2 regions of the Rothia uropygioeca genome follow, and region 2 is predicted to be linked to the other one. Evidence: predicted binding sites of a transcription regulator. Region 2 holds the regulator's gene; the other holds the start of a gene.
The links. Region 2 encodes HrcA, which represses chaperone genes, less so after heat shock. Its sites were predicted from a motif close to TTNGCACTCGNNNNNNNCGAGTGCNAA; they were not measured.

Region 1: a site for HrcA is predicted at 6,188-6,214, ahead of groL (chaperonin GroEL). Genes of this name have one in related genera too.

Annotation. Positions count from the first base shown of each region.
Region 1 is NZ_NOIR01000004.1:345,144-366,915, forward strand. It holds gene EWR20_RS11525 (RNase H family protein) at 1-333, opposite strand, end outside; gene EWR20_RS11530 (isochorismate synthase) at 344-1,537, opposite strand; gene rlmC (23S rRNA (uracil(747)-C(5))-methyltransferase RlmC) at 1,714-2,850, opposite strand; gene EWR20_RS11540 (MFS transporter) at 2,895-4,109, opposite strand; gene groL (chaperonin GroEL) at 4,365-5,999, opposite strand; gene EWR20_RS11550 (LytR C-terminal domain-containing protein) at 6,350-6,985, opposite strand; gene EWR20_RS12985 (DUF3263 domain-containing protein) at 7,092-7,304, opposite strand; gene EWR20_RS12990 (uracil-DNA glycosylase) at 7,383-8,036, shown strand; gene EWR20_RS11565 (threonine/serine exporter family protein) at 8,075-10,183, opposite strand; gene EWR20_RS11570 (lipid II:glycine glycyltransferase FemX) at 10,262-11,377, opposite strand; gene EWR20_RS11575 (HPr family phosphocarrier protein) at 11,591-11,869, opposite strand; gene ptsP (phosphoenolpyruvate--protein phosphotransferase) at 11,936-13,633, opposite strand; gene EWR20_RS11585 (PTS fructose transporter subunit IIABC) at 13,671-15,821, opposite strand; gene EWR20_RS11590 (1-phosphofructokinase family hexose kinase) at 15,908-16,867, opposite strand; gene EWR20_RS11595 (DeoR/GlpR family DNA-binding transcription regulator) at 16,864-17,655, opposite strand; gene EWR20_RS11600 (histidine phosphatase family protein) at 17,826-18,419, opposite strand; gene EWR20_RS11605 (LysR family transcriptional regulator) at 18,510-19,445, opposite strand; gene EWR20_RS11610 (TDT family transporter) at 19,537-20,631, shown strand; gene EWR20_RS11615 (SDR family oxidoreductase) at 20,606-21,529, opposite strand.
Region 2 is NZ_NOIR01000002.1:251,441-260,524, forward strand. It holds gene lepA (translation elongation factor 4) at 1-1,244, shown strand, start outside; gene hemW (radical SAM family heme chaperone HemW) at 1,241-2,467, shown strand; gene EWR20_RS05405 (DUF4870 domain-containing protein) at 2,484-2,903, opposite strand; gene EWR20_RS05410 (DUF3097 family protein) at 3,053-3,919, opposite strand; gene hrcA (heat-inducible transcriptional repressor HrcA) at 4,128-5,141, shown strand; gene dnaJ (molecular chaperone DnaJ) at 5,209-6,339, shown strand; gene EWR20_RS05425 (16S rRNA (uracil(1498)-N(3))-methyltransferase) at 6,349-7,116, shown strand; gene EWR20_RS05430 (GerMN domain-containing protein) at 7,123-8,040, opposite strand; gene EWR20_RS05435 (PhoH family protein) at 8,273-9,084, shown strand, end outside.

The sequences.
Region 1 (21,772 bases), on a different contig from region 2:
TTTCCACCCTGGCATCCACCGCGTGATGCAATTGATCACGTATTGGCTATCGCACAGAATCCGCAGCGGCCGGTGCGGGTGATCCGCAGTGGCCTCCAAGAGGGCGAGAACTGCCTTCAGCTCTCCCATGTTGTTCGTGCCGTACGGCCATCCCCCGGCTTCCCAGCAGTCGTCGTTCACATACCAAGCCCAACCGGCTGGGCCAGGGTTACCCAGTGCCGAACCGTCGGCCGCCGCAATGATCGGAGCATCCGATCCGGCGTCTTCGACCGTTGAGGTCGTTTTGCCTGGGCCGATATTGGGGGGATCGCTGCTTGCGCCGGGGCTGCTCATACGGCCCACTTTACCGGGCAAGATCATCTACATCTTCGAGTCGCAGTCCCAGTGCGGCCAAGAATGTAGAGAGTTTTATCGCCGTTTCGTGATGTTCTCCGCCGGCAGTCGATCCGTCGACGATGCCGGCTCCCGCGCACAGCGTCGCCCGTCGCGCACCCACCCGTCCGCTCCGCAGATTCAGTGCCCATTCTCCGTTGCCGTCGGCGTCCATCCACCCAACGAGGCCTCCGTAGTATCCCCGCTCGTAGGGCTCTAATTCGCGGATGATCTCCAGGGCGGCACTGCGCGGCATGCCACATATCGCGGGTGTCGGGTGGATGGCTCGTGCCGCGTCCAAAGCCGTGATTCCTTGTTTGAGCTTTCCGCTCATCGGAGTGCCCAAGTGCCACAGTTGCGGAGTTGCCGCGAGTGTCGGCACAGGTGGCACGTTCAAGGATTCGCAGAGTGGTTCGAGTCGTGCCGTGATGTCCTGGACGACGGTTGCGTGCTCGGCTCGGTCCTTGGCGGACTTCAACAGCGCCTCTCCGGCTTGTGCGTCTTCCGTGGGCCCGGACGCGATCTGCCGTGAGGCGGATCCGGCGAGCGGGTGGGTCGAGCACTTTCCGTCGTGGACTCCTACCACGAGTTCCGGACTTGCACCCATCACGTACTCCCCTGTCGATGGGTCCCGGACCGTAAAGACGTAAGCGGAAGGGTTTTGCGCCAGAAGGTTGCGATATACCGCGCCGGGTTTCAAGGCGTGGGCTTCGTAGACGAGTTCAAGCGCCCGAGACAGCACCACTTTTTCCAGTGATCCTTCGTGAATACGGGTAACGGCCGATGTCACGGCGTCGCGGTAGAGCTGGCTGTCATAGCCGATGACGCTGGTAGGACGTGCAGCTTCCGACGTTGCCTGGATCGCAGGGTACCGTGAACTCCATGTGAAGCGTTCGGGCACACACAACAACGACTTTTCGTCCGGGTCGAAGGGCAGCATCCCCACGACAATGGAGCCCCTCTCTCGAGCGATTGCTTGGCATTCGTCTTCAGCAACCGGCAATATCTCACCCGAAGTCTGGAGCGTCCCCCGTTGGGTCGACATCGCGAAATCAGGCAAGGTCTTCCGGCCAATCTCCTGCTCTGGGGTCGCGACCGCAGCCACGGAGTGCGGAGGGGTGAGCCCGTCCGTGTGATCGGTGCTCCTGCGCTCCGTGTAACTCATCTGTGTCTTCCTCTTTTGCAATCGCGACTATCCATCAGAGTATCGCTCGCTATTAGCCCGCGGCGGCCTGAGGTACCGCCCCAAGGTCTCGGAGATCCGGATAGCCCATCCGACGGTACTATCAAGACCGTCTGCCAGAAATCCGTGCGCCGCTGCGGATCATCAGGGCTGAAACGTCACCGGGAACGTTCCAAAAGGACCATCGTTTCGTAGTGATTGGTCTGAGGAAACATGTCGAACATCCTGCCAACCTGTGGTCTGAAAGACGTCATCCTTTCGAGGTCCGCGGCCAAGGAGCGGGAATTGCAGCTCGAATACATGACCGTTTCAATGTCGCTGGATTCGATCCATTCTGCCATCTCAGCTCCGATGCCCCTGCGCGGAGGATTCACCACGAGCATCTCCGGCGCTTCAGAGGACCCGACGGCGAATTCGCTGGCGTCCCCGTCGACAAATACGGTGTGTCTCAAATTTGCCTCGGCGGCACTCTCCCGGGCAGCAGCAATGGCTTGGTCATTGATCTCAATACCGACGACCTCGGCGGCTTTGCCCAGCCGCTGGGCGGCGTGCAGCGCAAATCCCCCGACGCCGCAGAACAGGTCCCACAGCGACTCGGGCGCCTTAGAGGCCGCCCACTCTGCCGCTTGGTTGTACATCCCGCCGGCAATTGTCGAGTTCGTTTGGAAAAATCCCTGTGGACGCAGATACAGCCGGATACCGTTGAGCTGCATCGGCAAGAGCTGCTGATCGGTCAGAGGTATTTCCTCAGGTCCTTCCAGCACCGCCTTGTGTTCACGGAGAATATTGGCGCTGACGACCCGGATATGAGGCAAGGCCTCCAGGAGCTCGGGCAACGCGCGTCGAAGGGGGACTACCAGCTTCTTGCTGCGGAGCACGAAGCGAATCATGGCCTCGCCGTCGGGCGAGACGGTCACGAGAACACTCTTGAGCTCACCGCGGCGCGTTCGTACATCGTATGGAGTCAGCGAATGGTGCGTGATAAATCGCCGGAGAACCGGCATGCACTTCAGGATCGAGTCGGGGTACAGCCCACATTCGGACAGGTCGACCCCGTGGCCGGCGCGGTCGAGAATTCCCAACCGCGGCCGATCGACAGGCCCGGAGACGACCATCTTGGCTTTGTTGCGGAAAGCCGCCTCGTCGCTGCTGACCGGTTCCAGCCAATGGAGCTTCGTGTATCCGGCGAACAACTGTTCGACGTGTGCCTGTTTGCCTTCAAGCTGCACCTGGTACGGAGTCCCCATCAGGGAGCAAGAACGGCACAGACCGGCGTCGAAGTAATCACATTGCATGGTGAATCTATGTTAACTCTTGGCTTCGCTCTTCATCGGCCGGGTCAACGGTCGGCTTCCGTTAGTCCCTGTCGGGCGTAGCGGACGGCTTTTTCGCCGGCGGAACCCAAGAGCAAAGCGCACGTGAGCCAGATGGCACCTGCCGGGCCCACGGGGGCGACCACGGCTCCGGCTACCAGTGGAATCGCCACTTGTCCCACTCGATTTCCAGTCAGACGTACGGCGAGAGCTGGTGACCTCCACGTCTCGGGAACAGATTTGATGATCATGGTCATTGTCAGGGGCTGGGCCAGACCGATGAAGAAGCCTCCCACGAGCAGCAGGAAAAACGCCACAGGCAGGAAGGAAATCAACGGGGGCACCGCGGCGACGGTGAGGGAACCCAGAATCAAGGACACCAGGACCAGTTGTGTCCGGTTCCAGCGCCGAGAGAGCACGGAGATCATTGATCTGGAGACAATTGACGAAAAGCTGCGAACGGCTAGCAAAATGCCGATCCACAGTGGGGCGACTCCTGCTTGCTCGCCCACGAGCGGCAGGAAAGAAGTCAGGATGTCCATGATGGAGAGCATCGCGAGTGATGCCAAGATGTGCGAAGAGACTCCCGGGGTCTTCAAGATGCCCAGCGTGGTGGCTTTCTGGGCTGCGGGACCGTTCGCAGGGGCAACCACAGATCGACGCGTTGCTGCGGGCGGGGTACTCGGGGCCGATACCTTGGCTCTCGCGATCGGCAACACCATGAATGTGATGGATACCAAAGCGCAGACTGCGCCAATCCACGAGGCGATGGATATGTCATGGAGTCTCTGCGACTGGGTCGGGTTCGCGTGAAAACCGAGGACCCAACCACCGATAAGTGGTCCGACAAGCTGTCCCGCGGAGAGGCCTGCGGTGGTCCAGCCGAACCCCTGGTCCAGTCCTGAGTCCGTTGCGTAGCGCGAGACCGCTGATTGTGAACCGATTTGGGATACCAAATGGCCCATCCCGAAGATAATGCTGGCACACGCAATCGTGCCCACCCCGTTGACGACGGCGAGCATCGCGGTCCCGAACGCGATAAGCAGGCCGCCGCTGAGGACCAGGAGCCTGAGCCTCTTGATTCTCTGCGCCAGACGTCCCATCGATATCGCGGCGAATACGGGAACGATCGCGTAAGCGGACGTCACTAAACCGATCGTGAAAGGTGGGGCTCCCAGTGCAATGAGTTTGTAACTCATCTGCGGCCTTGCAATATTCAAACCGGTTTGTGAGAGGAACATAAAAGCCACGAGGGCCCACAACCATGCTCGGCTTTGCTTGTTCCCCACTACCAACCCCTGCTTCGTCTCCCCGATCACCGATTGACCACCTTACGCTGGCCGTAAAACATGACGCGATGTAGTTACAGAACCCTTGGCCACTGAGCTTCCCCCCCCCCCAGCTGCGCATGTACGGATGCATGAAGAGGCCCCGCACGAGCCGAAACTCGTGCGGGGCCTCCAAGGATTCAAAAGAACCGGTCGAACGACCAGTGGCTACATCATGCCACCCATGCCGCCCATACCGTCCATGCCCTCGGCACCGGCGCCGGCATTCTTCTCCGGCTTATCGGCCACAACGGCCTCGGTGGTGAGGAACAGTCCAGCGATGGAAGCAGCGTTCTGCAAAGCCGAACGAGTGACCTTGACCGGGTCATTGATGCCCGCGGTCATGAGGTCTTGGTACTCCCCTGTCGCCGCGTTCAAACCGTAACCCTGCTCGAGGCCACGCACCTTGTCTGCGACAACGCCTGGCTCGAGACCAGCGTTGCTGGCGATCTGCTTGAGCGGAGCATCGACCGCAACCTTGACGATGTTGGCGCCCGTGGACTCGTCACCCTCAAGGCTGAGGGTCTCGAACGCACGTACGCCGGCTTGGATCAGTGCGACACCGCCGCCGGAGACAATGCCCTCTTCGACGGCAGCCTTAGCGTTACGAACCGCGTCTTCGATGCGGTGCTTGCGCTCCTTGAGCTCAACCTCCGTAGCGGCCCCGGCCTTCAAAACCGCGACACCGCCCGCGAGCTTGGCCAGACGCTCCTGGAGCTTCTCGCGATCGTAGTCGGAATCGGTATTGGCGATCTCCGCACGGATCTGAGCGACGCGGCCTTCGATTTCCTCAGCGGAGCCAGCGCCATCGACGATGGTGGTCTCGTCCTTGGTCACGACGACCTTGCGCGCCTGTCCCAGAAGGTCCAGAGAAGCGGTCTCGAGGGACAGCCCGACCTCTTCAGTGATGACCTGTCCACCGGTCAGCACGGCGATGTCGGCAAGCTGAGCCTTGCGGCGGTCGCCGAAGCCGGGAGCCTTGACGGCGACGGATTTGATGGATCCACGCATCTTGTTGAGGACGAGCAGGGCGAGAGCCTCGCCTTCTACGTCCTCGGCGATGATCAGCAGTGGCTTGCCCGACTGCATGACCTTCTCCAGTACGGGGACGAGGTCCTTCACATTGGAGATCTTGGAGTTCACGATGAGGATGTAGGGATCCTCGAGGACTGCTTCCTGGCGGTCGGCGTCGGTCACGAAGTAACCGGACAGGAAGCCCTTGTCGAAACGCATGCCCTCGGTCAGTTCGAGATCGAGACCGAAGGTGTTGGACTCCTCGACGGTAATGACGCCTTCCTTGCCGACCTTCTCCATCGCCTGGGCGATGAGCTTGCCGATCTCGGGGTCACCCGCAGAGATCGAGGCGGTAGCAGCGATCTCTTCTTCGGTCTCGATCTCCTTGGCGGAAGAAAGCAGTTCCTTGGTCACTGCCTCAACGGCCTTTTCGATGCCACGCTTGAGGGACAAGGGGTCGGCGCCCGCCGCGACGTTGCGCAGGCCCTCGCGAACCAGAGCCTGGGCCAAGACGGTTGCGGTGGTAGTGCCGTCGCCCGCGATGTCGTCAGTCTTTTTGGCAACTTCCTTGACGAGCTCGGCGCCGATCTTCTCGTAGGCGTCTTCGAGTTCAATTTCCTTGGCGATCGATACGCCATCGTTGGTGATGGTGGGTGCGCCCCACTTCTTCTCGAGCACAACATTGCGCCCGCGGGGCCCAAGGGTAACCTTGACGGCATCGGCGAGGGTGTTCAGACCCTTTTCGAGTCCGCGGCGTGCCTCTTCATCAAAAGCAATCAGTTTTGCCATGGTGGCTTACGTCCCTCCTGGACGGTAGACGGATGCATCAACCACGGTGCCCGCGACGGACGGCTGGTGAACACTCCGCGCTCGGGGCGTCGCATTCCCACACCTCACCGTGGTGACTGTGTCTTTTGCCCATCGATCCGCGATGCTGCCCGCGCCGACGAAGCGTGTGCGTTCTCCGCGCGAGTTTTTTAGCAGTCGAGGAGGATGAGTGCTAATTCCAATCTTGGCACCCGGACGGGGAGAGTGCAAACGATGTCCACAGAGGTTGAGGACTCTTCGCTCACAGCACATCCCAGACAACGTGCCAGGCGCCCCGGTGCCCTGGTAGACGGCGACAACCTTGTCCCAGGTTACTGCTGGCTGGTCGAATCGCCCTGAGACCCGCTGGAACTCGAAGAATTCGCCCCGTCTCCTTCGGACAGGACCACGACAACTTGGTAGGAGTACCCCGCGGCCTGCTTGACGTCCTTGATATCGAGCTTTTGAGCTATTGCTTTCGCCTGCTCATCATGACCCTGGGCGTAGTAGACCACCGAGGATTTCTGTGCCTGACCGTCCCAGTTGCTGACGTCAGAAACCGTCCAGCCGGCATCCGTCAGAGTTGTGGCGGCTTTGGTCGCGGTACCTTCCTTGGAGCTGTAGTTGTATACGCCGAGGGTTGTCGACGCATCCGGTTTGGCCGTTGAGGATTCATCCGACCCCGGCCCGGATTCCGAATCGGAGGGGGATTCCGATGCGGAGCCCGAATCCGAAGCTTCTTGGCTGCTGGACGAGGATGCGGACGAACTCGCGGCATCGGGGGACGCCAGTTTGGGAGACAGCAAGAAGAACACTCCGCCGATGATGAGGGCGCAAATACCTGCCACGATGAGGGCGGCCAGTTGCTTGAACCCGCCGCTCTTCTCCGGCAGTTCACCCCGGTATGCGCCCCGACGGGGCGAGTCCACGGGGACGTCGTCGAATTCATCGTGTTCGTACTCGGCCATCAAAGTCCTCGTCATATATGGGGTGCGCACGCTCGCTCACGCACCGGTCAAGCGTCAAGAATATCTGCCCAGTCTGGTCATTCTCTGCACATTGCGCCGGGAGGGGTCAAAGATCCCGCCGTTCCCGGAGCCTACGGGTCAATGCCGGCTCTTCTCGCACGGCACGCACATCGTCGATCAAACGGTTCAGACGCATGTAGTACTCGGTGGCCGACATCCCGAGTTCTTTCCGAACCGCACGCTCTTTCGCCCCCGGGTACTTCCAGGTTCTTTTTTCCATCTCAAGAATGGCGCGCTCTGCTTCGGTCAAGGTTCCCACGAAGATAGTCTAGGGACGACCATCGTCGTTCACGAATTTCAGGGAGCCGTCTTGCCGATCCAGCCGCTGTCCGACATCATGGCCCAGGATTGGGCCGAAGCCCTTTCTCCTGTCGAACCGACCATCCGGAAGATGGGGGATTTCCTGCGGTCCGAGCATGCCGCCGGCCACCGGACTTTTCCGACCTCGGAGAATATTTTCCGGGCCTTCCAGGAACCCCTCGACTCGGTCAAGGTACTGATTATCGGTCAGGACCCGTATCCGACGCCGGGGCACGCAATGGGTCTGTCTTTCTCGGTCCAACCCGACGTGCGCCCGCTCCCCCGCTCCCTGGGAAATATTTACAAAGAGATGGAGTCCGACCTCGGCATCCCGGCCGCAAGCCACGGCGACCTGTCGTCGTGGGCTTCTCAAGGAGTCATGCTCCTGAATCGTTGCCTTTCGGTTCGAGAGGGCGAAGCGGGTTCACATCGCAACCAGGGCTGGGAGCTCGTCACCGACGCCGCTATCCAGGCCCTTGGCGCGCGGAAGAAGCCCCTCGTCGCGATTCTCTGGGGCCGCGACGCCCGCAATGCCGGCGCACAACTCGGCCCTGATGTACCCAAACTCGAATCCGTACATCCGTCGCCCTTGTCCGCGTCTCGTGGGTTCTTCGGATCACGCCCCTTCAGCAGGGCCAATCGAGAACTCGAATCGTTGGGGCTGGACCCTGTGGATTGGCGCATTCGGTAGGTGCGGCGGTCAGACGAGCTTGAAGAAACCGTCGAGGCTCAGTTCCCCAATGGCTCCGGCTGCTGTTTTCTCCGCTTGACCAATTTCCTTTGCGTCTGCGGGTCCTTGCTCATGAAGGGCCTCATCAGGTAATTGCCTAGCACCACTGCGGCCGCCATGGACATGATGATGGCCCCGGCATTGAGCATCGGGATGATCCCGGTCACCGGATCGATGTTCACGGTCAGGGTGTACATGCCACGGAAAATCGTCAAACCGGGCAACAGGAAGGTCAGGGCCGGGACAGCGATGACTACCTGCGGAACGACCCTCCGCTGCGCGATCAGCGCTGAGGCGCAACCCACACCGACCGCTCCGAGCATCGAAATCATGCGGGAACCCGCGCCCAACCAACCGAACAGGTGATAGACCAGCAGACCACAGAAGGCGCTGAATACGCCCAGGAGGATGTGTTCCGGCTTGACTTGCACCGTGACGGCAATCAAGGCGGTCGCGATCAGCATGAAGATGATATTGACCAACGGCTGCGCACCCGAGAAGATCACGCTGTCCACCTTGATCTCGTCGAAACCGATATAGGTGGTAATCGAGATCGCGATAGCAATACCCACGATCAGGCCCAGGAACGATAGACCCGTGGAAATGAGCCGCCCCGCCGACGTCACAGGGAATCCGTTGATCGCGTCCTGAATCGTTGAAACCAACGTCAAGGTAGGCAAGAGCATGATCAGCCCCGAGCCAATGATGTGGGGTGGGGATATCGGCGCACCGATGGCCCACAGGACCATGGCGATGAGGGTCACCAGCGCAGAGCAGGCAGCCATGGTAAAGAAGGACGGAATTCTCCACGACGCAAGTTTTCCGGCCATGACCTGGACGAGCGCGAAAGTCAGGAAGGAAACGATGGCACCTGGCCATGTTCCGCCGATGCCGATCGTCAACGCGGCGGCCGCCGAGGAGTTGCAGAGGCTCACAAGCCATCGAGGGAACGGCTTGGGCTTGGACAGAATCCGGTTCAGGCGGGCCTCTGCCTCGGACCGGGACAGCTCACCATTGGTGATGGTCTTGACGAGCCGGTGCGTCTCGGTCAATCCCGCATAATTATCAGACCAGGAACGCACGACGCGCACGACGGTGTGGCTGAAGACTCCGGCGGTTTCGCCCACGGGTTGACCGGAATCCTGGTGCATGCCGTATTCCGAAATGTAGTTGATGATGACGGATTGGTTGGTGATGTCGACGTCGACGTCCTCAACCCCGTATGTCGCGCACGTTGCGACGATGGCCGTTTCGACGTCGCGGGAATCCGCTCCGAAATGGAACATCGTTTCGGCCATGCGCAATGAAAAATTGAGGGTCTTTCGTGCCTCGGTATTTTCCTTGTGGCGCCGCGGATTGGCAAACGGAGAGTTGGCAAGCCTCTCAACCACGCGCATCGGAGCCGTGGGAAGATTCTCCGATCGCATCATCCTGCGCAGCCCGAGCCCGCGTCGCTGCGGAGACGGCTTGGCCGTTGGTGCCTCCGCCGAAGGATAGCTCGCGTGAGCTATCGCGCCGTCTTGCTGTGGAGGCAGATCGCTCGCGGGATACGGCCCGGAAAGATCCTGAGTGTTACGGAAGACGTCCTGAGGTGCGGTCCGAGAAGCGGCAATGCGGTCGGCATCCTGGATGCCGGAGCCTTGCGTGGCTGCGCCCAGCGTATTGACGTCGGCCTCGGGTTGGACGCCGTCCCCTGTGTAGGCTCGTGATCCAGTGTGTGTGTCGGAGGAGAGCGGGTTGTCCTCGTTGCCCCGGTAATGCCGGGAGTCATCCGGCCGACCGAGGATGTCCGCGAGTCGCTCGTCCTGGATCTGCGACCTGCTGACCGCAGGAAAACCCGTTGCGTAAGTCTCCGGGTGCGTCGGTGCGGACGTGAAGGCTTCGGCGGCGTGGTCGGAGCCCCCATCGAATAAGCCCGCGTCCGGGCTCGAGACCGGTTCGTCGGCACTGGATGCGAGCGGCGCGGTGTGCCCGCTGGAGAACGGGTCCGTATAGACGTCCTCTGACGTATCCGGCCCGAACGGGTCGGCACCGGACTCAGGCTCGTGTGACAAACCCGAGGAAGGGTAGGCACCCGTGAGGTGCTGACCCTCCTGACCTTCGCTCATCTTCCCTCCTTGGCACTAACTCACCTCAACGCTACCGAGCACCCCTGAGTTTCGGTCCATGAGGACCTGATCGTCGGCTTAGTAGAAAGGCTGCTGCGTACGGCGCCACCAAATCTGGCGCATGACTCTTTCGACGATCGTGACCCATGCCTTGTATGCGGTGGGATTCAGAACTTGGTCGTAGACCCCGACGAAGTCGATGACCGTCTTGGTGAAACTCGTCTTGAAAAGGCCCAGCCCGTAGTAACTGTGTTCTTTGTTCTTCAGTTCCGCCTTCGGCGGGGTGCCGCAGAAGTCATACTCCTCAATGCCGTAGTCCCGCATCAAGTCGGTGAGTGCAGTCCACTGGACCAGGTGCGAGTCTCCGTATTGTTGACGGCGAGGTTTCGAGCCGCCATCTTTGTAGGTCCCTTTCCGCCCGTATCGAATGACGTACGCACCGACCGAAGGTTCGCCGTCTTCGTAGGTGAAGTACAGACGGCCCTGACCTGCGCGCGCAAAAGTGGTCCAGAACTGTTTGTAGTACTCGTACGACCGAAGATTCACGTTGGCGTGCCCCTGCCCCACCGTGTCCATCAGGGAGAACATTTTCTTCATGTTCTCTTCCGTCAACTCCACACGTTCGACCTCCGCGCCTTCTCGCTTAGCGCGTCGTACCGCATTCCTGCCACGTGAGTGAAGGGATTTGAGCACGGTCTCCTCATCCGCATCGGTCTTGAGCACGGCAGTCGAGTCGTTCGGCTGGATATTGAACTGCTTGACCAGTCCAGCGCGTTTGAGGAACGCGCTGCGTGCCTCGGAATCAAGAATGTCCGGCTCGATCTTGATCGCGAACACTTTGAGGCCCTCGGCGCGGACGAATTCCTTGTTCGCGTCCATGACGGCGGGGATATCTTCGATGTCCCACACATCCGGCCCCTTGATCATGTACCAGATCTTGCCCAGGAACGGGATATTTTTCTCGAGAACGAGGTTGTAGCTCGTGACTTCTTTTTCCTCGGTGCCGCCCTGATCATTCCGGGCCTCAGTGATCCCCTCGTAGACCACGTACACGGGCTTCCAGCCGTGCTCGGACTTCACCGACGCAAAGGATGCGGATTGAAGGAGATTTCCACCGTTAGGGTTTGCGGTGACATGGTCATCCCAGTGTTGGATCTCTTGATCGGTCGCGAATCGAGCGGTGAAATGTCGCAAAGAATCCTCATCTGCCGTGCGCAGAGGTATTACCCTACGCCATGATTGATTTTCCCGCGCGGCGGGCTGGTCTCCACCAGTTTACGGCGGAGTTCTGGAAAGTCTCACGCAAAGGCCCGAGAGCGCCATCTATTGTGGATGACGATCTCGGGCTCAATGCGTGGCACCGGTCAGCCGGACTGACCGACTCAGCGTTCGACCGGCTAGCGCGGATTATTCGGCGTCGTGATCGGTTTCGAGAATCTTGACCAAGCTGTCCAGAGCCTCATCTGCGCCGTCGCCCTCGGCGCGGAGAACAACCTTGTCTCCGTGCTTTGCGCCCAAGGACATGAGAGACAGGATCGACGATGCGTCCATAGCCTCGTCGGCCGACTCGCCTTCGGCTGCGATGGTGACCTCAACGGGGAGGTCGCCGGCGGCCTCGGCGAAGATCGCGGCCGGTCGAGCGTGGAGGCCGACTCGGCTGGCGATGGTGGCGGTACGTTCTGCCATGATTGTTCTCCTTGATTATGTGGTCATGTGGGGCTGTCGTAACGTCCCCGGAAATGCCGGACTGGTTTACAGGCCGAGGTCATCAAGGATGGGCAGCTCCGCGCGGGCCACATCCTTAGTCTCTTCAGCAGATCGCGCTTCCATGGCCTTGGCTGCGATCTGTTGTGCTTGTTCCAGCGTAACGGATTTCAGCACGGCGGCGACCGCAGGCAAGGAACGAGTATTCATGGACAGGGCCTTGACGCCCAGCCCCACGAGGACCACGGCAAGCGCCGGATCCGCTGCAGCTTCGCCGCATACGGACACCGTCTTCGGGCGACCGGTGGACTGCTCGGCGCGCTCCGCGCCTTCGACGGTGAGGCGAATCATCTTCAGCACGGCCGGCTGCCACGGGTTGTTCAGCTCGGCCAAAGCACCGAGCAAACGATCCGCGGCCATCGTGTACTGCGTCAGATCGTTGGTTCCCATCGAGACGAAGTCCACCTCTTGGAGAACGGCCTCGGCTGTCACCGCAGCGGACGGTGTCTCGACCATGACGCCGTGCACGTCGAGGTCTGCCTCGTCGAGCATCTTGGCAAAGTCCCGAGCTTCGGGAGCCGTCGAAATCATGGGTGCCATGACCCAGATCTCCGCGGTCGATTCCTTGGCCGCAGCCGAAATGGCCTCGAGCTGACGACTCAGAACCCCCGGCGTCGTCCAGTCCGTGCGGTAACCACGGACTCCAAGCGCTGGATTCGGCTCAGTCGAGTCGGTCAGGAATGGAAGAGGCTTGTCGGCGCCGGCATCCAAGGTCCGCACGACGACGTGTTGGCCCGGAAAAGCGTCGAATACCGCCTTGTACTCGAGTTTCTGTTCCTCGACCGAGGGTTCTTCCTCGCGGTTCAGGAAAGCGAATTCGGTACGAAAGAGCCCGATGCCCTGGGCACGGTTCTCTGCCGCTGTCTGCGCCGCCTTACCGTTGCCCACATTGGAGTACAACGGGACCTCGGTTCCGTCGGCCAGTATCCCCTTGCCGTCGAATTCCGGAATCTCTTTGCGATTCGCGTACTTCTCAGCGAGACGCTTCTCGACGTCGCCGGGCTCGGTCACAACTGTTCCGTCGGTCGCATCCACGTACACCACGGTGCCATCGGGCACCTGGGTCGCGCCTGTTGCAGCCACGATCGCAGGCAGACCCAGATCGCGAGCGAGGATCGCGGTATGGGCTTGGGGCCCACCGTCCGAGGTGACCAGCGCGATGACCTTTTCGGGATCGAGCGTCGCCGTGTCCGCGGGGGCAAGATCTTCTGCCATCAGGATGAAAGCGCCCTCCGACTCGGGAATACCCGGCGCAGGTTGGCCCGACAGCTCCGCGACGATACGTGCCCGGACATCCAAAATGTCTGTCACGCGCTGTGCCATGTAGCCGCCCAAGGCTTTCATCTGCTCAGCATACGATCCGGCGGCCTCCCAGATTGCCCGCTCGGGAGTGTAGTTCTTCCCCGTCACGAGCTTGCCCGCATTCTTGAGCAACGCCTTGTCCCCGGCCATGAGGGCAGTGGACTTCAGCACAGCAGCGGCATTGCCTGATGTCCGTCCGGCGCGCTCCTTGAGGTTTTCCTTGACGCGAGTCGCCGCGTTCTGCAGACGCTCGACTGCGCTTTCGGGCGTTTCGCTATCTGCAAGCGTCGATCCGACGGCAGGTTCCTGAATCGGTTCGGGCATCTGCAACACAGGGCCGATGACCCGGCCGGCTGAAACGCCGACTCCGGTGAGTTTCTTCATCGCTATCATTCCTTACTGGTGAAGCTCCGTCCGACAATCAGGAAGCTGCCGCTACCTGGTCGGCTTTTTCCTTGCCGGTTTTGGCTTTTCCGAGGCTCTTGAGAACCAGGTAAATCACGGCGGTCACAATGGCTCCCACCACGACCGAAATCAGGTACATGGGCCAATTATCCACGAGGGCCACGATCCAGATACCCCCGTGAGGTGCCGGGGATGCCACGTGCGAACCCATGCAGATCGCGCCCGCAATCGCGCTCCCGACCATCGAGGACGGTATAACGCGCAGTGGATCGGCCGCAGCGAAGGGGATCGCGCCCTCCGAGATGAACGAAGCGCCCAACAACCACGCCGCGCGTCCGTTGGAGACCTCGGCTTCGGTGAAGTATTTCTTGCGGAGGGTCGTGGCGAGTGCCATGGCCAGCGGAGTGACCATTCCGGAGGCGATCACGGCTGCCATGATTTCCTTGGAAACATCCGTTCCGGCCGAAAGCCCCGCGGTCGCGAAGAGGTACGCGGCCTTGTTGATCGGGCCTCCGAGGTCCGCACCCATCATGGCGCCTAGAATCAGGCCGAGAACAACGGCCGAAGCTCCCGACATCGACATCAGGAAATCGTTGAGTACCGTCATGACCCACGCGATCGGCTGTCCCAGAATGAGGAACATCAAACCGCTCGAAATGATTGTCGCCAGCAACGGGATGATGACCACAGGCATCATGCCTGCGAGCCACCGGGGCAGCTTCGGCTTGGCCAACAGATAGGCCGCAAAGCCCGCCAACAGACCACCGACGATGCCACCGAGGAAGCCCGCGCCCACGGTGTTGGCGACCAGACCGGCCGCGAAGCCAGGCGCGATGCCCGGCCGTCCCGCCATGCCGAAGGCGATGTAGCCTGCCAAGGCCGGAACGAGAAGCCCGATTGCGAAGTTGCCGATAACGTTGGCGACCGCAGCGAGGTACTGCAGCAAGCTCGTATCGCCCAGGTTGAAGAGTGAGGCTCCGTCGCCGGTCACCGATCCGTCGGAAATCCCGAGAATGTCGTTCGCATTATTTGCGATCTCGTAGCCGCCGAGGATGAAGGAAATCGCGACCAGCAAACCGCCGGCCGCCACGAACGGAATCATGTAGGACACGCCGGTCATGAGCGAGCGATAGATGCGTCCGCCCCATGATCCCTCATCCGAGCTCGATGCCGACCCTTCGGACTTTGAACCGGATACGCGTCGGGCATTGGGGTTGTCGGAGGCTTGGATGGCCTCCTCAATCATGGTTCCGGGCTCATCGATGCCTCGTTTGACGGGCGACTCGATCACAGGCTTCCCCGCGAATCTCTCCCGGTCTCGAACATCCACCGAAACCGCGAAGATAACCGCGTCGGCCGCATCGATGACGTCCTGGGAAAGAACTTCGTTCCCTGACGACCCCTGGGTCTCCACATCGAGGCGGATGCCCATTTCCTCGGCTGATTGCGCCAAAGAATCTGCCGCCATGTATGTGTGCGCAATGCCCGTAGGGCAAGCGGTCACGGCGACCAACCGCTTGCCTGTGACGTGCTTGTCATTCGACTCCGGAACCGTCTCCGTCGCAGCGGAACCCGCAGAAGAAACCGGGGTGGCGCCTGCCGCGAGCGCGGTCGACCCTTCCCCCGAGGGAGCTTTCGATGCGCTGGCCTCCGACGATGCGTCGGATCCGGCAACGGTCGAATCCTTTTTCTGATCTTGCTTCGTTCCAGTGTCGCCAAGTCCCAAGGCCCCGTTCACGAGGTCAACGATCTGCTGAGGCTCCTTCGCTTCTCTCAGGGCAGCAACAAAATCCTTTTTGACGAGCGAGCGCGCCAACTTGGACAAGAGCGTCAGATGTTCCTGGTCCGCTCCTTCGGGAGCGGCGATGAAGAAGATCAGGTCAGCGGGGCCGTCCTTTGCTCCGAAATCGACGCCTGGCGCAGGGCGGGCCATGGCCAGTGTCGCTTCGGTAACAGCCTCGGATCGGCAATGCGGAATCGCAATCCCACCGGGGATGCCCGTGTCGGTTTTCGATTCGCGGGCCTTGGCGTCCGCGTACAGGCGGTCGATCGATGTGGCTCGGCCCGCGTCGACGACCCTTTCAGCAAGATGCTTGATGAGGTCGAACCGGTCTTCTCCCAAGTTCTGGTCCAAAGCCACAAGATCCGCTGTGATGAGTGCAGACATGACGCTCTCCTTGATTTCGGTTTCCCCTGCCGACGTCTTGGCCTATTCGGGCCCGCTCAAAAGGGGTGGTACAAGTGCTGGGGCTTTCACCCGATTTTGGTGACGGTCACTTCTTCGGGCGTGGTGTCCTGGAGCGAAGGCACCTGTGTTCCGGGCAGCGATGCAGCCGCGGAGCCGTGGGCAACAGCTTGGGCCAGGCATTCGTGTGGGGCCTGTCCCGCCTCATCGGCCAAGAGGAATCCGGCCAGAGAGCAGTCACCTGCTCCGACGGTGCTTCGCGCCTTGATCGGTGCGTGCTGAGCGTGCCAGGCGCCTTGGGCGTTGACCAGAACGGCGCCCTTGGAACCGAGGGTCGCGAGTACGGATTCGACACCGCGATCCACCAGGTCCTGGGCCGTGCGGGCGGTTTCCGCGGGGTCCGATTCCAGGATCTCCCACGCGCCGGCCCGGCCAACCAGCTCGGCAAGCTCTTCAGAGTTCGGCTTAATCAGGTTGGGCAACCCGTCCTGGCCATTGAGGGTGTCACGCAGCGCGGCTCCCGAGGTGTCGACCGCGACGCGCGGCGCCTGAGCGCCGAGACCTTCCCGAACTGCTCGGGAAACTACCGCGTAATAGTCGCTGGGGACCCCGGGAGGCAACGAACCGGCCAGGACCAGCCAGCTGGCTCCCTTCGCTTCATTGATGAGAAGCCGGGTCAGCTCGCGTTGTGACCGCTCGTCGAAAGGGTCGCCAGGTGCATTGATCTTGGTCGTCGTACCGTCCGGTTCCGCGATGGTCACGTTGGTTCGGATGGGGTATCCGGTTGAGAGGTTCGAATACCTCACGTTGGCTTCGGTCAGTCCAGCGAGCACGGGATCACCGTCGTCTCCGGGCAGGACTGCGACCGTTTCCACGCCACTGACGCTCAGCGCACGCGCAATATTGACGCCCTTGCCACCGGGGTCCGCCACGGAGCGAGTCGCGCGGATGACTGTTCCCCGTGCCAATCCGGCCGGGATCTCGACGGTGCGATCAAGGCTGGGATTGGCTGTCAATGTAACGATCATGCGATGAGAACCTCTACGTTCGCTTCTTCGAGGGCGGCGGCCAAGGACCCTTCCGGTGCCTTGTCAGTGATGAGCGCGTCAATATCAGGCAGGCCCGCGAACCTCACGAGCGACTCCTGCCCGAATTTGGCCGAATCGCACAACAAGACCACGCGACGTGCGGAACGCACGATCGCGGTCTTGACGATTGCCTCGTTCAATCCAGGAGTCGAAAGCCCGAACTCTTCGTCGAGTCCGTTGACGCCGATCAGGGCGATATCTGGGCGGATGGTCGAAAAGTGTTCGGCGGCCCGGGTCCCCACGGCCGCCCAAGTCATCTTGCGCAGTTGCCCCCCGACCAGGTCGAGAACGATACCGTCGGCCTCTGCAAGTTTGACCGCGATGTGCAGTGCATGGGTGACGATGAGTCGGTCTGCGCCGGATTTGAGAGAAAAATCAGCGCTAGCGATCAGGTCGGCGAGGATTTCAGTTGTCGAGCCGGCGTCCAGGACCACGGCTCCGGCATCTGCATCCTGCAACAGCTGATATGCCCGGGAAGCGATGCGCTGCTTTTCGGGGGTATTGACGGTCTGCCGGGAGGAAATACTGGATTCCACGGCGGTGGACTGCTCAACGGTGACGGCCCCACCGTGCACACGGCGCAATTTGCCATCCGCTTCGAGAGCTGCAAGGTCACGGCGCACGGTTTCCATCGTGACGTCGTAGCGACGAGCCAATTCGGCACCATTCACTCGCCGGGCGCTGCTGACCAGCTTGGCGATCTCCGCCCGTCGTTCTTCAGCGAACATGGTGAAACACTCCCCGTGATGACAACGGGATGACCCCGTTTGTGCATTATTGATTTTATGTGGCATTAAGTGGTTCGGTCAACGGGAACAATTGCGATCGGTAGCGTTCACAGGAAAACGCACATCCCTGAATGGTCACCGATCGACCCTTCGGCCTGTGCCGCGGTCGTTCAGTTCAGGACCAACGACTCCGGGTCCCAAGCGAAGAGACCTTCGATGTCGACTTCGATCGGGGTCGCATTGGGAACGTGTTCCGTCCAATCTCCCGGCGTCGTCGCCAGAAGAACTCGACGGATGAGCGTTCCGTGGCTCACCACGAGCAGATTCTGGCCTGGATGCTGGAGGATGAGTTGCTTGAAAGCCTCTACACCTCTGCGGTAGACCTCCGCTTCCGGCTCGACACCATGGTAGAGATCTTGAGGATGGCGTGAGTCTTCGAAGCTCAGCACCTGCCCTTCGGCGTCTCCGTATGCACGTTCGATAACGCCCGGAACCGTTTCGATGTTGCTCAGTCCTACGTGCTGGCCGATGATCCGTGCGGTCTCCTGTGCACGGGACAACGGCGAGGCACCCAGGTAATTCCAGAACTCGCCCTGGTCGGCAAGATACTGCCCCGCTTCGTGTGCCTGCGCTCGGCCGGTGTCATTCAGCGGGATGTCAGAACTGCCTTGCATCTTTCCGGCTTTGTTCCAGTCGGTTTGACCATGCCGCACGACGACGAGCCGCCCGTTCAGCGCAGATTTTTCGGCTTGCTCTTGGCTCACGCCGACCCCTCCTATAGTTTGGTCCCGCTCGATCTTACCTGCGGTTGTGGGCTTGCGTGGATTTTTGTGTGGAGTCCAACGGATAATAGGTCATTTCGAAGCCACGGCCTCAGAATTCTCCGCGGCGGCCACCAATGAGCTGGCGAGCGCGGAAAGACTGTGCCCGCGCCGCCATATGGCCCGTATGGGACGCCCCACCTGCAGACCTTCGACATCGACGGCAACAAGAGGTTCGTCCATCGCTCTGAGAGGAAGAAACGCCGGTATCCCAGTCGCCCGCGCGGTCCTCCACATGGCCGACAGCGAGCCCACCTCGGCGGCCGGAGCGACCATGCCTGGAAGGGCTTGTTCCACGGCTCTTCGAGTTCCCGATCCGTTCTCTCGGAGAAGCACGGCTGTTTCTCTCACCCGCTGGAGGCTCGGCGGGGTCACGGCCCACGGATGTTCTGGCACGACGGCGAGCACAATGTGATCCCAAGCGACCGTACGGGCCGACAATTTGGTGTGCCACCGTGACTCCTCGCGGAGTATCTCCGCACTTCGTTCCCCGCCGGGCCGCTCGGGCGTCTCGATGAATCCGAGCTCGACGTCGGCCGAGGCCACGTCACGCATGACTTCGCGTGAATTCGCCGCGATCACATCGATTCTCACCGAGGGGTTTCTTCTGAGCATCTCTCCCGTCCAGGACGGCAGGTAGTGCTCGACCACCGTGTTACTGGCGGAGACTCTCAGCCGCTTGGATGCTCCTTCACGTGCCACTTCGACGCTCTCTGCCAGTGAACGAGCCTCTTCGAGCAGTCCAGCCGCGGCATCGAGCACGTTTCGGCCGGTCGCGGTCGTCGCAACCCCTCGGGGGGAGCGGACGAACATGTCGATTCCGAGGAGTCGCTCGGCGGCGCGGACCTTTGACGAAGCTGCCTGCTGAGTCATCCCCAAGGATCGCGCCGCGGCTCCGAGGCTGCCTCTTCGGTCCACCTCCTCCAGCAGAATCCACGCCGAGAGCTCGGGCAGGCGGTTCATGTTCATGGGTCCACCCTATCGGCTCACAACCCCAGCTTGTGAGCAGACAGCATTTTGGTCCCTACCGAGCCTGCGCCCCCGGCCTTAGGCTCGAAGCATGCTACTTTCCGCGCCACAAAAAGACATTGAAGGACGTCACGCCCCCCGCGCCACCAGGCCATCGCAGGCCGTTGTTCCGGCAGGTCCGGCTTGGTTCGGGGCCGTCATGGGCACCTCTCTGTTCGCGAATCTGACTCAGATTCATGGCGTACCCGGCGTCCCGATCGTACTTTTTGTCGCGGGATGGGTTCTTCTGGCGATACTCTCGATCGGATTCGTGCTGCGTTGCCTCCGTTCCCCCAGGACATTCAAGGACTCCTTTACCAAGCACTCGGAGGTCACCGCCTGGGGCATGGTTTCAATGGGCTATTTATCGGTCGGTTCCTCAACCCCTACCGTTCTGTCTTCCTGGATGCCGGGGCTCACCTCTGTCGCGTGGAGCGTCGACTGGGTGATGTGGACGATCGGCACGGCGATCGGTTTGGTCGCGGCCGTCGGGTTTGCGGCGAAACTCATGAAAGGCCACACGGAAAGCCCTCTGCCGGCGTGGGGGCTTCCGATCGTTGCACCGATGGTCACCGCGACGACGGGCGCACAGCTGGTCTCGCACGCCCACTCTCTGGTCGGCGCGGTATTCACCGGGGTCCTCTCGGGCGGCAGCTTCTTCGTTGCACTGTCCATGGGCATCGCAATTTTTGCCATTGCCTACGCACACGCGTGGAGGCAGGAGCCCCTGCCCTTGGCCGCCGCGGCCTCGGCTTTCATCCCACTGGGGATTGTGGGACAGTCCACCGCAGCGGCGCAGTCGCTCTCGACCGCCGCACAACCGCTTCTGCAGCCCGACGTCGTCGATGCATTGGCGCGCCTCGCCCACATCTACGGGGTCGTAGTGCTCGTTATTGGAATACCGGTTTTCCTGTGGGCCGCTTTCACGACATACCGCGGATTCGCCCGAGGAATGCCTTTCACGCCCGGCTGGTGGGCCATGACCTTCCCCGTCGGAACCTGCAGCCTCGGGACCCACCTCATGGGATGGGACGTCTTGTCCGCAGTACTATTGCTGGTTCTGGCGGCGCATTGGTGCGTCGCCGCGACGGGGACCGTCATGAACCTCGCTCGGGGTCTTTCTACGGAGATACCTGCCCGCCGTTGACGTTGAGCGTCTCACCGATGACATAACTGGATTCGGAAGATGCCAAGAACACGTAAGCGGGAGCCAGTTCGGTCGGTTGCCCCGCACGGCCGATGGGAGTGTTCTGGCCGAACTTCGGCAAAGCCTCCTTGGGCTGGCCGTCGCTGACCTGCAATGGGGTCCAAATCGGGCCGGGTGCAACCGCATTGACCCGTATGCCTTTCGGTGCCAGATCTTGGCTCAGCCCTTTGGAGAAGTTGTTGATGGCTGCCTTGGTGGATGCGTAATGCATGATGTGCGGCGATGGCTCATATGCCTGAATCGACGTCGAGTTCACGATCGAGGAGCCTGCCGGAAGGTACTTCAGGGCCTGTCGGGTGATACGGAACATCGCAAGGATGTTGACGTCGTACGTGGCTTCGAGTTCTTCGTCACTCAGCCCTTCGAGCCCTTCGGTCACGACCTGTTTTCCCGCGTTGTTGACCAATATATCCAGCCCGCCCAGCTTCTCGTGGGCCTCGTCGACCACGGTACGGCAGAATTCGTGGTCCAGCAGGTCGCCCGCCAAGAGATGGACGACGCGCCCTTCCTTCTCAAGAAGCTCCTTGATGTACTGAGCGTCCGTTTCCTCGTCGGGGAGATAATTCAGCGCGACGTCGGCGCCCTCGCGCGAGAAAGCGATCGCAACGGCCGCACCGATGCCCGAATCGGCACCGGTGATGAGCGCCTTTCGGCCTTCCAGGCGTCCCGTTCCACGGTAGGTTTTTTCTCCTCGATCCGCCTGAGGGATCAGTTCTGCATCCAGGCCGGGCTCCGGCTGGTGCTGCTTCGGCGGCTCGATCGTGGGGAAGCGAGTGACGGGGTTCTGGAATTCCAACTGATCTGTTGATGTGTGGTTCTGCGTATTCTGCTGAGTCATGGTTTCTCCTAGAGAGGTTATCCATTTGACGTACGCTTCCCCTCCATTCTAGGGCCGCAGGCCTAGCTGTCATCCTCATCTCTTGCCATTGCTCCTAACCACCCCCGCATTTCCTCAAGAAACGGGGCAAGGAACGGCAGCTCCGGGAACGCACCCTCTTGGACGTGCAGAAGCGGCCGCATCGACGCGATGCTGCCGCGGAGTATGAATGACCCTTTGCGGGACGAGGCTTCTAGCACATGC
Region 2 (9,084 bases):
CACGTGCCATGATCTTCGACTCCGTGTACGACTCATACAGGGGAGTTGTCACCTACGTACGCGTTGTCGATGGCAAGCTTGCACCGCGCCAACGCATTGCGATGATGTCGACGGGCGCCGAACACGAACTCTTGGAAATTGGCGTGATTTCGCCCGAACCGAAGCCGACCGAAGGCCTCGGCGTCGGAGAGGTCGGTTACCTCATCACGGGCGTCAAGGACGTTCGCCAGTCGCGCGTCGGAGATACCGTCACGGACGGCCGGAAACCCGCACAAGAATCGCTCGGAGGGTACGAAGACCCCAAACCGATGGTCTTTTCGGGGCTGTTTCCCATCGACGGATCGGATTACCCGGTACTCCGTGACGCGCTGGACAAGCTCAAACTCAACGACGCCGCCCTCGTTTACGAGCCGGAGACCTCGGCCGCCCTGGGATTCGGCTTCCGCTGCGGGTTCCTAGGGCTCCTCCACCTGGAGATCATTCGGGAACGCTTGGAACGAGAGTTCAACCTGGACCTGATCTCCACGGCACCCAACGTCATCTACGATGTCGTCGCGGAAGACGGTTCCTACCTGCGTGTCACGAGCCCCAGCGAATTCCCCGAAGGGAAGCTGGAGACCATCGCGGAGCCCATGGTCGCGATCACGATCATTTCCCCGAGCGAGTTCGTCGGCGCCATCATGGAATTGTGTCAATCCAGGCGCGGACAGATCGGCGGAATGGACTATCTGTCACAGGAACGTGTGGAACTGCGCTACCGATTGCCCCTCGCCGAAATTGTGTTCGACTTCTTTGACCACCTCAAGTCTCGGACCCGTGGCTACGCTTCCCTGGACTGGAAGTTGGACGGTCAGCAGGAATCGGATCTGGTGAAGGTGGACATTCTTCTCCAAGGCGAGCGTGTTGACGCATTTTCGGCGATTACTCACCGGGACAAGGCCTATTCCTACGGCGTCTCCATGGCCTCAAAGCTCAAGGAACTCATTCCCAGGCAACAGTTCGAGGTTCCGATTCAGGCGGCCATCGGGTCGCGCATCATCGCCCGAGAAAACATCCGGGCCATCCGCAAGGACGTTTTGTCCAAGTGCTACGGCGGTGACATTTCCCGCAAACGGAAATTGCTGGAAAAGCAGAAGGAAGGCAAGAAACGCATGAAGACGATCGGTCGCGTGGAAGTGCCCCAAGAAGCCTTCGTCGCAGCCCTTAGCTCCTCCGATGAGGCCAAGGACAAACCGAAAAAGTGAGTCCTGCTCAGCCAACTGGCGATCCGGCCCCTCGCGACGGCCTCCTGCCGCCGTCCGTCCTGCGGCAAGCCGAAGGACGAACGTTGAGCCTCTACGTCCATGTGCCGTATTGTTCCGTCCGCTGTGGATACTGCGATTTCAATACCTATGCCAAAGAAGACTTCGGCGAAGGCGTGGGCCGCCTGACATATGCGAAAGACGCTCTGCGCGAGCTGCATTTTGCTCGCGAAGTTCTGCAGGCCTCGGGTGTGAAGAAGCGCCCTCTTCACTCCGTATTTTTCGGCGGGGGCACCCCAACGCGTATTCCGACTGACGATCTGGTTGAGATCCTCCGAACTGCCGTCGAGACGTTCGGTTTGGTACCTGGAGCCGAAGTCACTACGGAAGCGAATCCGGATTCGGTCGAGCGGGAAGACCTCGTTGCCCTCAAGCAAGCGGGTTTCACGCGAGTTTCCTTCGGGATGCAGTCGGCGGTTCCTCGTGTTCTCGAGGTCCTGGACCGAACCCATGAGCCGTCCAACGTGCCCAAGGTAGTTCGCTGGGCCCGTGAAATAGGCTTGGAAGTATCCGTGGATCTGATCTCGGGCGCCCCCGGAGAGACGCTCGAGGAATGGCAGACTTCCGTCAAATCCGCGATCAGCTACGAACCGGACCACATTTCCGCGTACTCCCTGATCGTTGAGCCTGGCACCAAGTTGGCGGCACAGATCGCCCGGGGCGTTTACACGGCAGTCGACGATGACCAACAAGCCGATATGTATCTCTTGGCCAGCCGCCTATTCGAAGAAGCCGGATACGGGTGGTACGAAGTGTCGAATTGGTCTCGAACCGTCGAAACACGCTCCAGTCACAACCTGGCCTATTGGCACAATCAGGACTGGTGGGGGATCGGCCCGGGAGCGCATTCCCACGTCAACGGGACGCGCTGGTGGAATGTGAAACACCCACTGCCTTACGCGCAACGAGTACGAGCCCAAGATTCACCGGCGGCGGCTCGGGAGATCCTCGACGACGACACTCGCTATATGGAAAACGTGATGTTGGCGGCGAGAATCCGCGACGGATTGCCGTTGTCGAGTTTGAGGCCAGACGGTCGTGAAAGAACGTCGTGGCTGGCAGATCAAGGACTCATCGACCAGGCAGCCCTCGACGACGGCACCGTACTTCTGACGCTCCAAGGACGTCTGCTGGGCGACGCGGTCGTGCGTGATCTGACGGCCTGAAAATAGTCGATGGCGTTCAGCGCCGCCGGCGGCGGGAGAACCAGTCGAAGGCGCGCGTGTTGTAGTGATACTGGTACGGATTGCCCCGGTTTACCTTGATGCCCGCAATGAGCGAGGAAACCGCCAGATAAACCCATACAGCCGCCGCGATCAGCCCAAATATCCAGCCGATCCCGGGAACGACCGAGAGCGCGACGCTCACCACGACAACCACCGACGGCAGCAATGTGAAATTCAAGGCCTCGCGAGCCTCTTGAGCGGTGAAGCGGCCACGTGCCCGCAAGGTTGCGTAGATGATAGCGGCCGGAACGCATCCTACGACACCGCCGAAGTGGGCCATCGTGGCCATCGAGCGATCGTCTTTGACGCTGAGAGGCTCCGGAGTCGCGGACACACCTTCGAACGGGGGTTTCTTATCGGTGGAAGTGGTCGTCAAAACCTCGCCTTTTCTTTCGGGCAGACATGAAAGCGTCAAGGACGCGATTCCAAATATTACCGATTAGTTGAGCCAAACGGGTACGTACTTACCGCCACATTGCCACGGATTGCGGTTCGGTGCCAAGGCTCTGGGGCTGGGGCAGTCGATTACGGGGCCCCGGGCGTCGCCGTCAGAAAATCGATGATGTGTTCAACCGGGCCCAGAATTCCCGGGTCCAAGCCCGCGTAGGTGGTGACGCTGGCAAGGATCTTCTTCCACGCCGCCGCACGCTGTGCAGGCGTTTCGTGAGGCCAACCGATTCTCTGGAGAATCCCGGTTTTCCAGTCTTCCCCGCGAGGAACCTGCGGCCATTCGCGGAGCCCCACGGCTTTCGGTTTCACGGACTCCCATACGTCCACATACGGATGACCGACAAACAATACGTTGCCTCGGGCACCCGGCACCTTCATGGCCTGCTCGGCAAGTCTTGATTCTTTGCTGCCCGTAACCAAATGGTCCGCGAGGATTCCCAACCTCCGCTCGGGACCGGGCTCGAATTCTCGAATGATTTCGGAGACATGGTCTAGGCCGTGCATGGGCTCGACAACGATACCCTCGATGCGCAGGTCATCTCCCCATACCTTCTCGATCAACTCCGCGTCGTGCAGACCTTCGACCAGCATTCGCGATGCCCGCGCTTTTCTTGCCTTGGCTCCCGGGACTGCGAGCGAACCCGAACGCGTGCGTTGCGGCTTCGATGGCGTTCGCGCACGGGGAGGCACGAGGCGCACGGGCTCGCCTTCGTACAAGAATCCATGCCCCAGAGGAAAAGCCCGGACAGCTCCGTGGCGGTCTTCGAGCCCGACCACGCGTTGGCCGCCGATCGACTGCAAGCTCACCGCCGCGCCTACCCAGCCGGATTGGACCTCCTCGATGACCATGTCCTTTCGGACTTCAAGGTCCCGGGGCTCAGGCGGCTGGTTACTCAATCCGGCGCTGCCCAGTTCCTGCGGGCCCCATCCGTAGCGATCCATGCAACTTCCTGTCCTGTGGTCCAAAAATTTCCAAGAGCGGGCGCGCGGCCCGTCGCCAATATAGCCTCTCCGCCGAGAGCTGAGCATCCGGCGGCGCGTTTTTCGACAGCGGGCATGCGGCGTAGACTTAGCAGTCGGACCGGGGGAGTGCCAATGGGCTCCCGCCACGAAGCATCTACAGTCAGGATTTTGCGAGGAGGGCGAGACCGTGAACAAGCCACGCCGGCTCGATGTCCTGAGCGCGATCGTCGAGGACTACGTGCACTCGCGCGAGCCCGTCGGTTCAAAAGCCTTGGTCGACCGGCACAAACTCGGTGTCTCCAGCGCAACTGTCCGTAATGACATGGCCGCCCTGGAAGACGCCGGAATGATCATGGCCCCTCACGCGAGCGCCGGCCGGATACCCACGGACAAGGGTTACCGCGCATTCGTGGATCAGATCGCATCGATCAAGCCGCTGTCCGTTGCGGAACGTCGGGCGATCACGAGTTTCCTGGACTCGTCGGACGATGTCGATCAGATGATGGAAAAGACTGTCCGTCTACTGTCCCAATTGACTCGGCAAGTCGCACTTGTTCAGTACCCCACGCGGACCGGGGCGAAAGTCCGGCACCTTGAATTGGTGACCATGGCTCCGCGATTCGTTCTGGTTGTCATGATCACGACTCGCGGGGGAGTCGGCCAGCGCGTCGTCGAGATCCCTAAGGAACTCTCGGAAGAGACGTTGACGGGGATTCGTCGCGGTTTCCTGGACGCGATCCTGGATCGTCCTGTGGGGGATTTGGAGGCTTCGCTGGTGACCGCGGTCGCCGGATGTGAGCCAGCGCATCGTGATTCGGCCAGGATTCTCGCCGGAATGGTGACTATCCTGGGTCGAGGCGAACAGGAAGAACGCCTGCTCATGGCGGGTACTTCTTATCTCGCGGAGTCCACGGACGACTTCAACCGCAGCATCGCGCCTATCCTCGACGTATTGGAAGAGCAAGTCGTCATGTTGCGTTTGCTTTCCGAAATCGGCGAGGACGCCAGGGGCGTCTCCGTCCGGATCGGGCGGGAGAATTCGGACACTCCGTTATCGGATGCGTCCGTGATTGCGACGGGGTACGGGCCGCAACTCGCCTCGAAAGTGGGCATCGTCGGGCCGACACGAATGGATTATCCAGGGACCATGTCCGCGGTGAGGGCCGTCGCGCGGTACCTCTCCCGCATCTTGAACGAATAAATCCGCGCGCACAGCCGTTGACGAATTGGAACCCACGCGGTTTCCGACCGCAGATCAAGGAACATCAGTGAGCGACCACTACCAGACTCTCGGCGTCTCGCGAGACGCCAGTCCAGAAGAAATCAAGAAAGCGTACCGCAAGAAGGCGCGCACCTTGCATCCGGATGTGAATCCTTCGCCCGAGGCGGCAGAAGAATTCAAGCGCGTCTCCCACGCCCACGACATCCTCTCGGACCCGGACAAACGCCGCGTCTATGACACCACGGGGAACGAGAACGGCAATAACACCGGTTATGGCGGTGGCTTCCCCGGCAGCGGGTTCGGTTTCTCGGATATCTTCGAAACGTTCTTCCAAGGCGCCGGCGGACCACGGGGCCCGGAGAGCCGTGTGCGTCAAGGCCAGGATGCCCTCATCAACGTACGGGTCAACCTGCGGGACGCCGTATTCGGAACAGAAAAAGAAGTCACCGTGGATACCGCCGTGACTTGCTCCCTGTGCGAGGGTCAAGGAACCGAGAAGGGAACCGAGCCCGAAACCTGCGACGTCTGCCACGGGCAAGGTCATATTCAGCGTCAGGTCCAGTCCATTCTCGGGAATGTCGTCACCACGGCCGAGTGCCCGAGTTGCCGAGGCTTCGGCACGGTCATCAAGCACCCGTGCCCCGAATGTTACGGCGAGGGCCGTGTGCGTCAGCGCAAGCCGCTGACACTCAAGATCCCGGCGGGTGTTTCGACCGGTACGCGAATTCGACTCAGCGGCGAAGGCGAAGCCGGAACCGGCGGTGGACCGAACGGGGACCTCTACGTCGAGCTTCGCGTGAACCCGGACGAAACCTTTACGCGTGAAGGGGACGATCTCCACGCGACCATGACGGTGCCCATGACTGCAGCAGCGTTGGGCACCACCATCAACCTCGAAACTTTTGACGGTACGCAGGAAGTCACGGTCAAGCCCGGAACCCAGACGGGCCAGACGACCACGCTTCGCGACCTGGGCGTCACCAAGCTCCGCGGCACCGGACGCGGCAACATCGTTGTTCATTTCGAGGTCGAAACACCTTCGAAGATCAACGACGAGCAGCGCGAGCTGTTGCGCAAGCTTGCCGAGCTCCGGGGAGAGGACGACGTCGTCGGCGAAACGATGCAGAACACGGGACACGGATTTTTCTCGCGCTTGCGGGATAGGTTCCAGGACTGACCGGCTTCCATGACGCACCCCGTTTTCTACGTCGAACCGCAACACATCGAATCCTTGGCAGCCGGGGAAACTTATGAATTGGTGGGATCGGAAGGGCACCACGCGAAGACCGTGAAACGACTCGGCGTGGGAGAACCTCTCGACCTGGTTGATGGACGCGGTCATCGCGTCGGCGGTGTCGTCACAGAAATCATTCCGGATGGTCTGGCCGTGTCCGTCGAGTCGGGGCCGTTGCAAGACCCCTCCAGTTCGGTCGTGTTGATCCAGGCACTTGCCAAAGGTGACCGCGACCTCATGGCGGTCGAAATGGCCACCGAACTGGGCGCCAGCGCGATCTTCCCGTGGCAGGCCGAGCGAAGCATTGTGCGGTGGAAAGCAGACCGTGCAGCGAAAGCTCACGCGAAATGGGGCAAAACGGTTTCGGCGGCGGCCAAGCAGGCCAGGCGCTCTTTGGTCCCTCACGTCGGTGAATTGTTGTCCACCTCCCAGGTCTCCCGGCTCATGGAACCGGGGGACCGGATGGTCGTCCTTCATGAGGAAGCCGCGGTGAGCCTCGTGGACTACCTTGGTTCGGTCCAGAGGACGAATAATGATGCCGGTTCGGGCCGCATCTTCGTAGTCGTCGGTCCGGAAGGCGGGATATCCCCTCACGAGGTCCAGACTCTCGAGGAGGCAGGGGCTCAGTGCGCGGTTCTGGGCACGGATGTGCTGAGGAGCTCGACGGCGGGGGCAGCGGCGATCGCGGTCATCAACGCGATGATCGGGCCCTGGCGATGAGAGGGCCTAGTCTCTGATCTTGAACTGGTGGTCATCGTAGAGGCTGACATCCTGGTCGGATACCGCCAGCCCCGGGTCTCGAAGATCCTTTGTGCGGATATAGATACGGATTGTGTAGTCGCCAGGGGACAGTGTTTTGCTGAATTGAATCTCCTGGAGACCGGACTCGCTGCCGGAGAGTTCTTCGTTGCCGGACGCTACTTCAGAACCGTTCTTGCGGATGTCCCAGTACACCCTTGAAGCCACATTGGTGGCTACCATTTTGACGCTGAGGTTCGATGTTGACACCACGTCCTGTTCGGGGTCGATGATCCAAAGAGGCGCTGCGACGGCGTCGTCACGGACCATCGGCTGTCCAAGCGTCTGCTGCCCGAAGCGGTACCCTCGGTGGCCATCGACCAGGATGATGACCTTCATGGTCGGTCCCGCATTGGCTATGCCGCCCGCAGCCGCGGCGGCAGTCGCCGTGTAAATCAGTTGTTGGACCGCGAGATTTGCTTCGTCGCCGGACAGCGAATGGTCAAAGATGTCGGAGGAAACGTTGAGCGTCAACGTGCCGTCCGTAGACATCGACGATCCTACGGACTTCGCGGGCTTCCACGGATTGTGATAGTCCGGGTCGCTGGGATGGACTCTCGTCAGCATGGACACCGCGGTCGCCACCACGTCGCCCGCCGATGCGGCGTCGTCCGCTTGGTAATCCCTGTACTCGCGGTACAGGTAAGAAGATTTACCGGTATTGCCGAGCCAGTACAGCGGAACCTTCCGGTCAGATTGTGACGGCGAGGAGGTCGGCGTGGGAGATTCTTCGGATTCGCTTGCCTTATTGGCGGCATCCAGCAGACCACAGCCACTGAGCACACTGGGAAGAACGCACAAGACCACGACCGCTCCCGCGACCGGGCGCCACGTGCGTGAGATCATGTTCTGAGTCCTCCAGGTCAGTTCGCGCCATGACGGCCTTGCGTTCCGTGCACCCAGTCTAAAGCGTTGACGTGAGTTTCGACTCCCTGAGGCGTCAGTGACATGGGCTTCGCTCGCATTCGGCAGAATCTCGTGGTGCGCTCGCGACAACAACGGTAGTCTTGGACAATAACTGGGTCCTCTGGAACATAGGGGTCCAACGCCCCTTGAAGGAGAGGTAATTCCGCATTTGATGACCGCATCCACGCCTGGTCTTTCACGTCCGTTGTCCGTTTCGAGGACATACACATTTCGAAGCCGCGAGTCCATGGTCGAAGTCCTTGGGCCGCAGGATTCGTCATTGCTCATCATCGAGCAGGCGTTCTCGGATGTTTCCCTAGGTGTCAAAGGGCTCGACGTCGTCGTGACCGGGCCCTCGGCCCAGGTTGATTTGGTCATCAGGCTCTTCGAGGAACTCGAGGTCCTGGCCTCTCAAGACAGCGTCATCAGCGCCGAAGTCGTCAAGCGCTTGGTGGACCTGCTGATCAAGAATATGGCTTCCGCATCTCCGACGATGACGCAGAACATACTTTCGTCTCGCGGCCGGAAAATCAGGCCCAAAACGGTCAACCAGTCCTCATATGTGGAAGCGATCGACAACAACACCGTGATTTTCGGCATCGGGCCGGCCGGTACAGGCAAAACGTACCTCGCCATGGCCAAAGCGGTACAAGCGCTTCAGGCCAAAGAGGTCAACCGCATCATTCTGACCCGCCCCGCCGTAGAAGCGGGGGAGAGCTTGGGGTTTCTTCCGGGCAGCCTCAACGAAAAAATCGATCCGTACCTGCGGCCTTTGTACGACGCACTTCACGACATGATGGACCCCGAATCGATCCCGCGGCTGATGGAGGCCGGAACCATTGAGGTAGCCCCTCTGGCCTACATGCGCGGTCGTACCCTGAACGATGCGTTCGTGATCCTGGACGAGGCTCAGAACACCACGGTCGAGCAAATGAAGATGTTCCTGACTCGTTTGGGGTTCGGCTCCAAGATGGTGGTTACAGG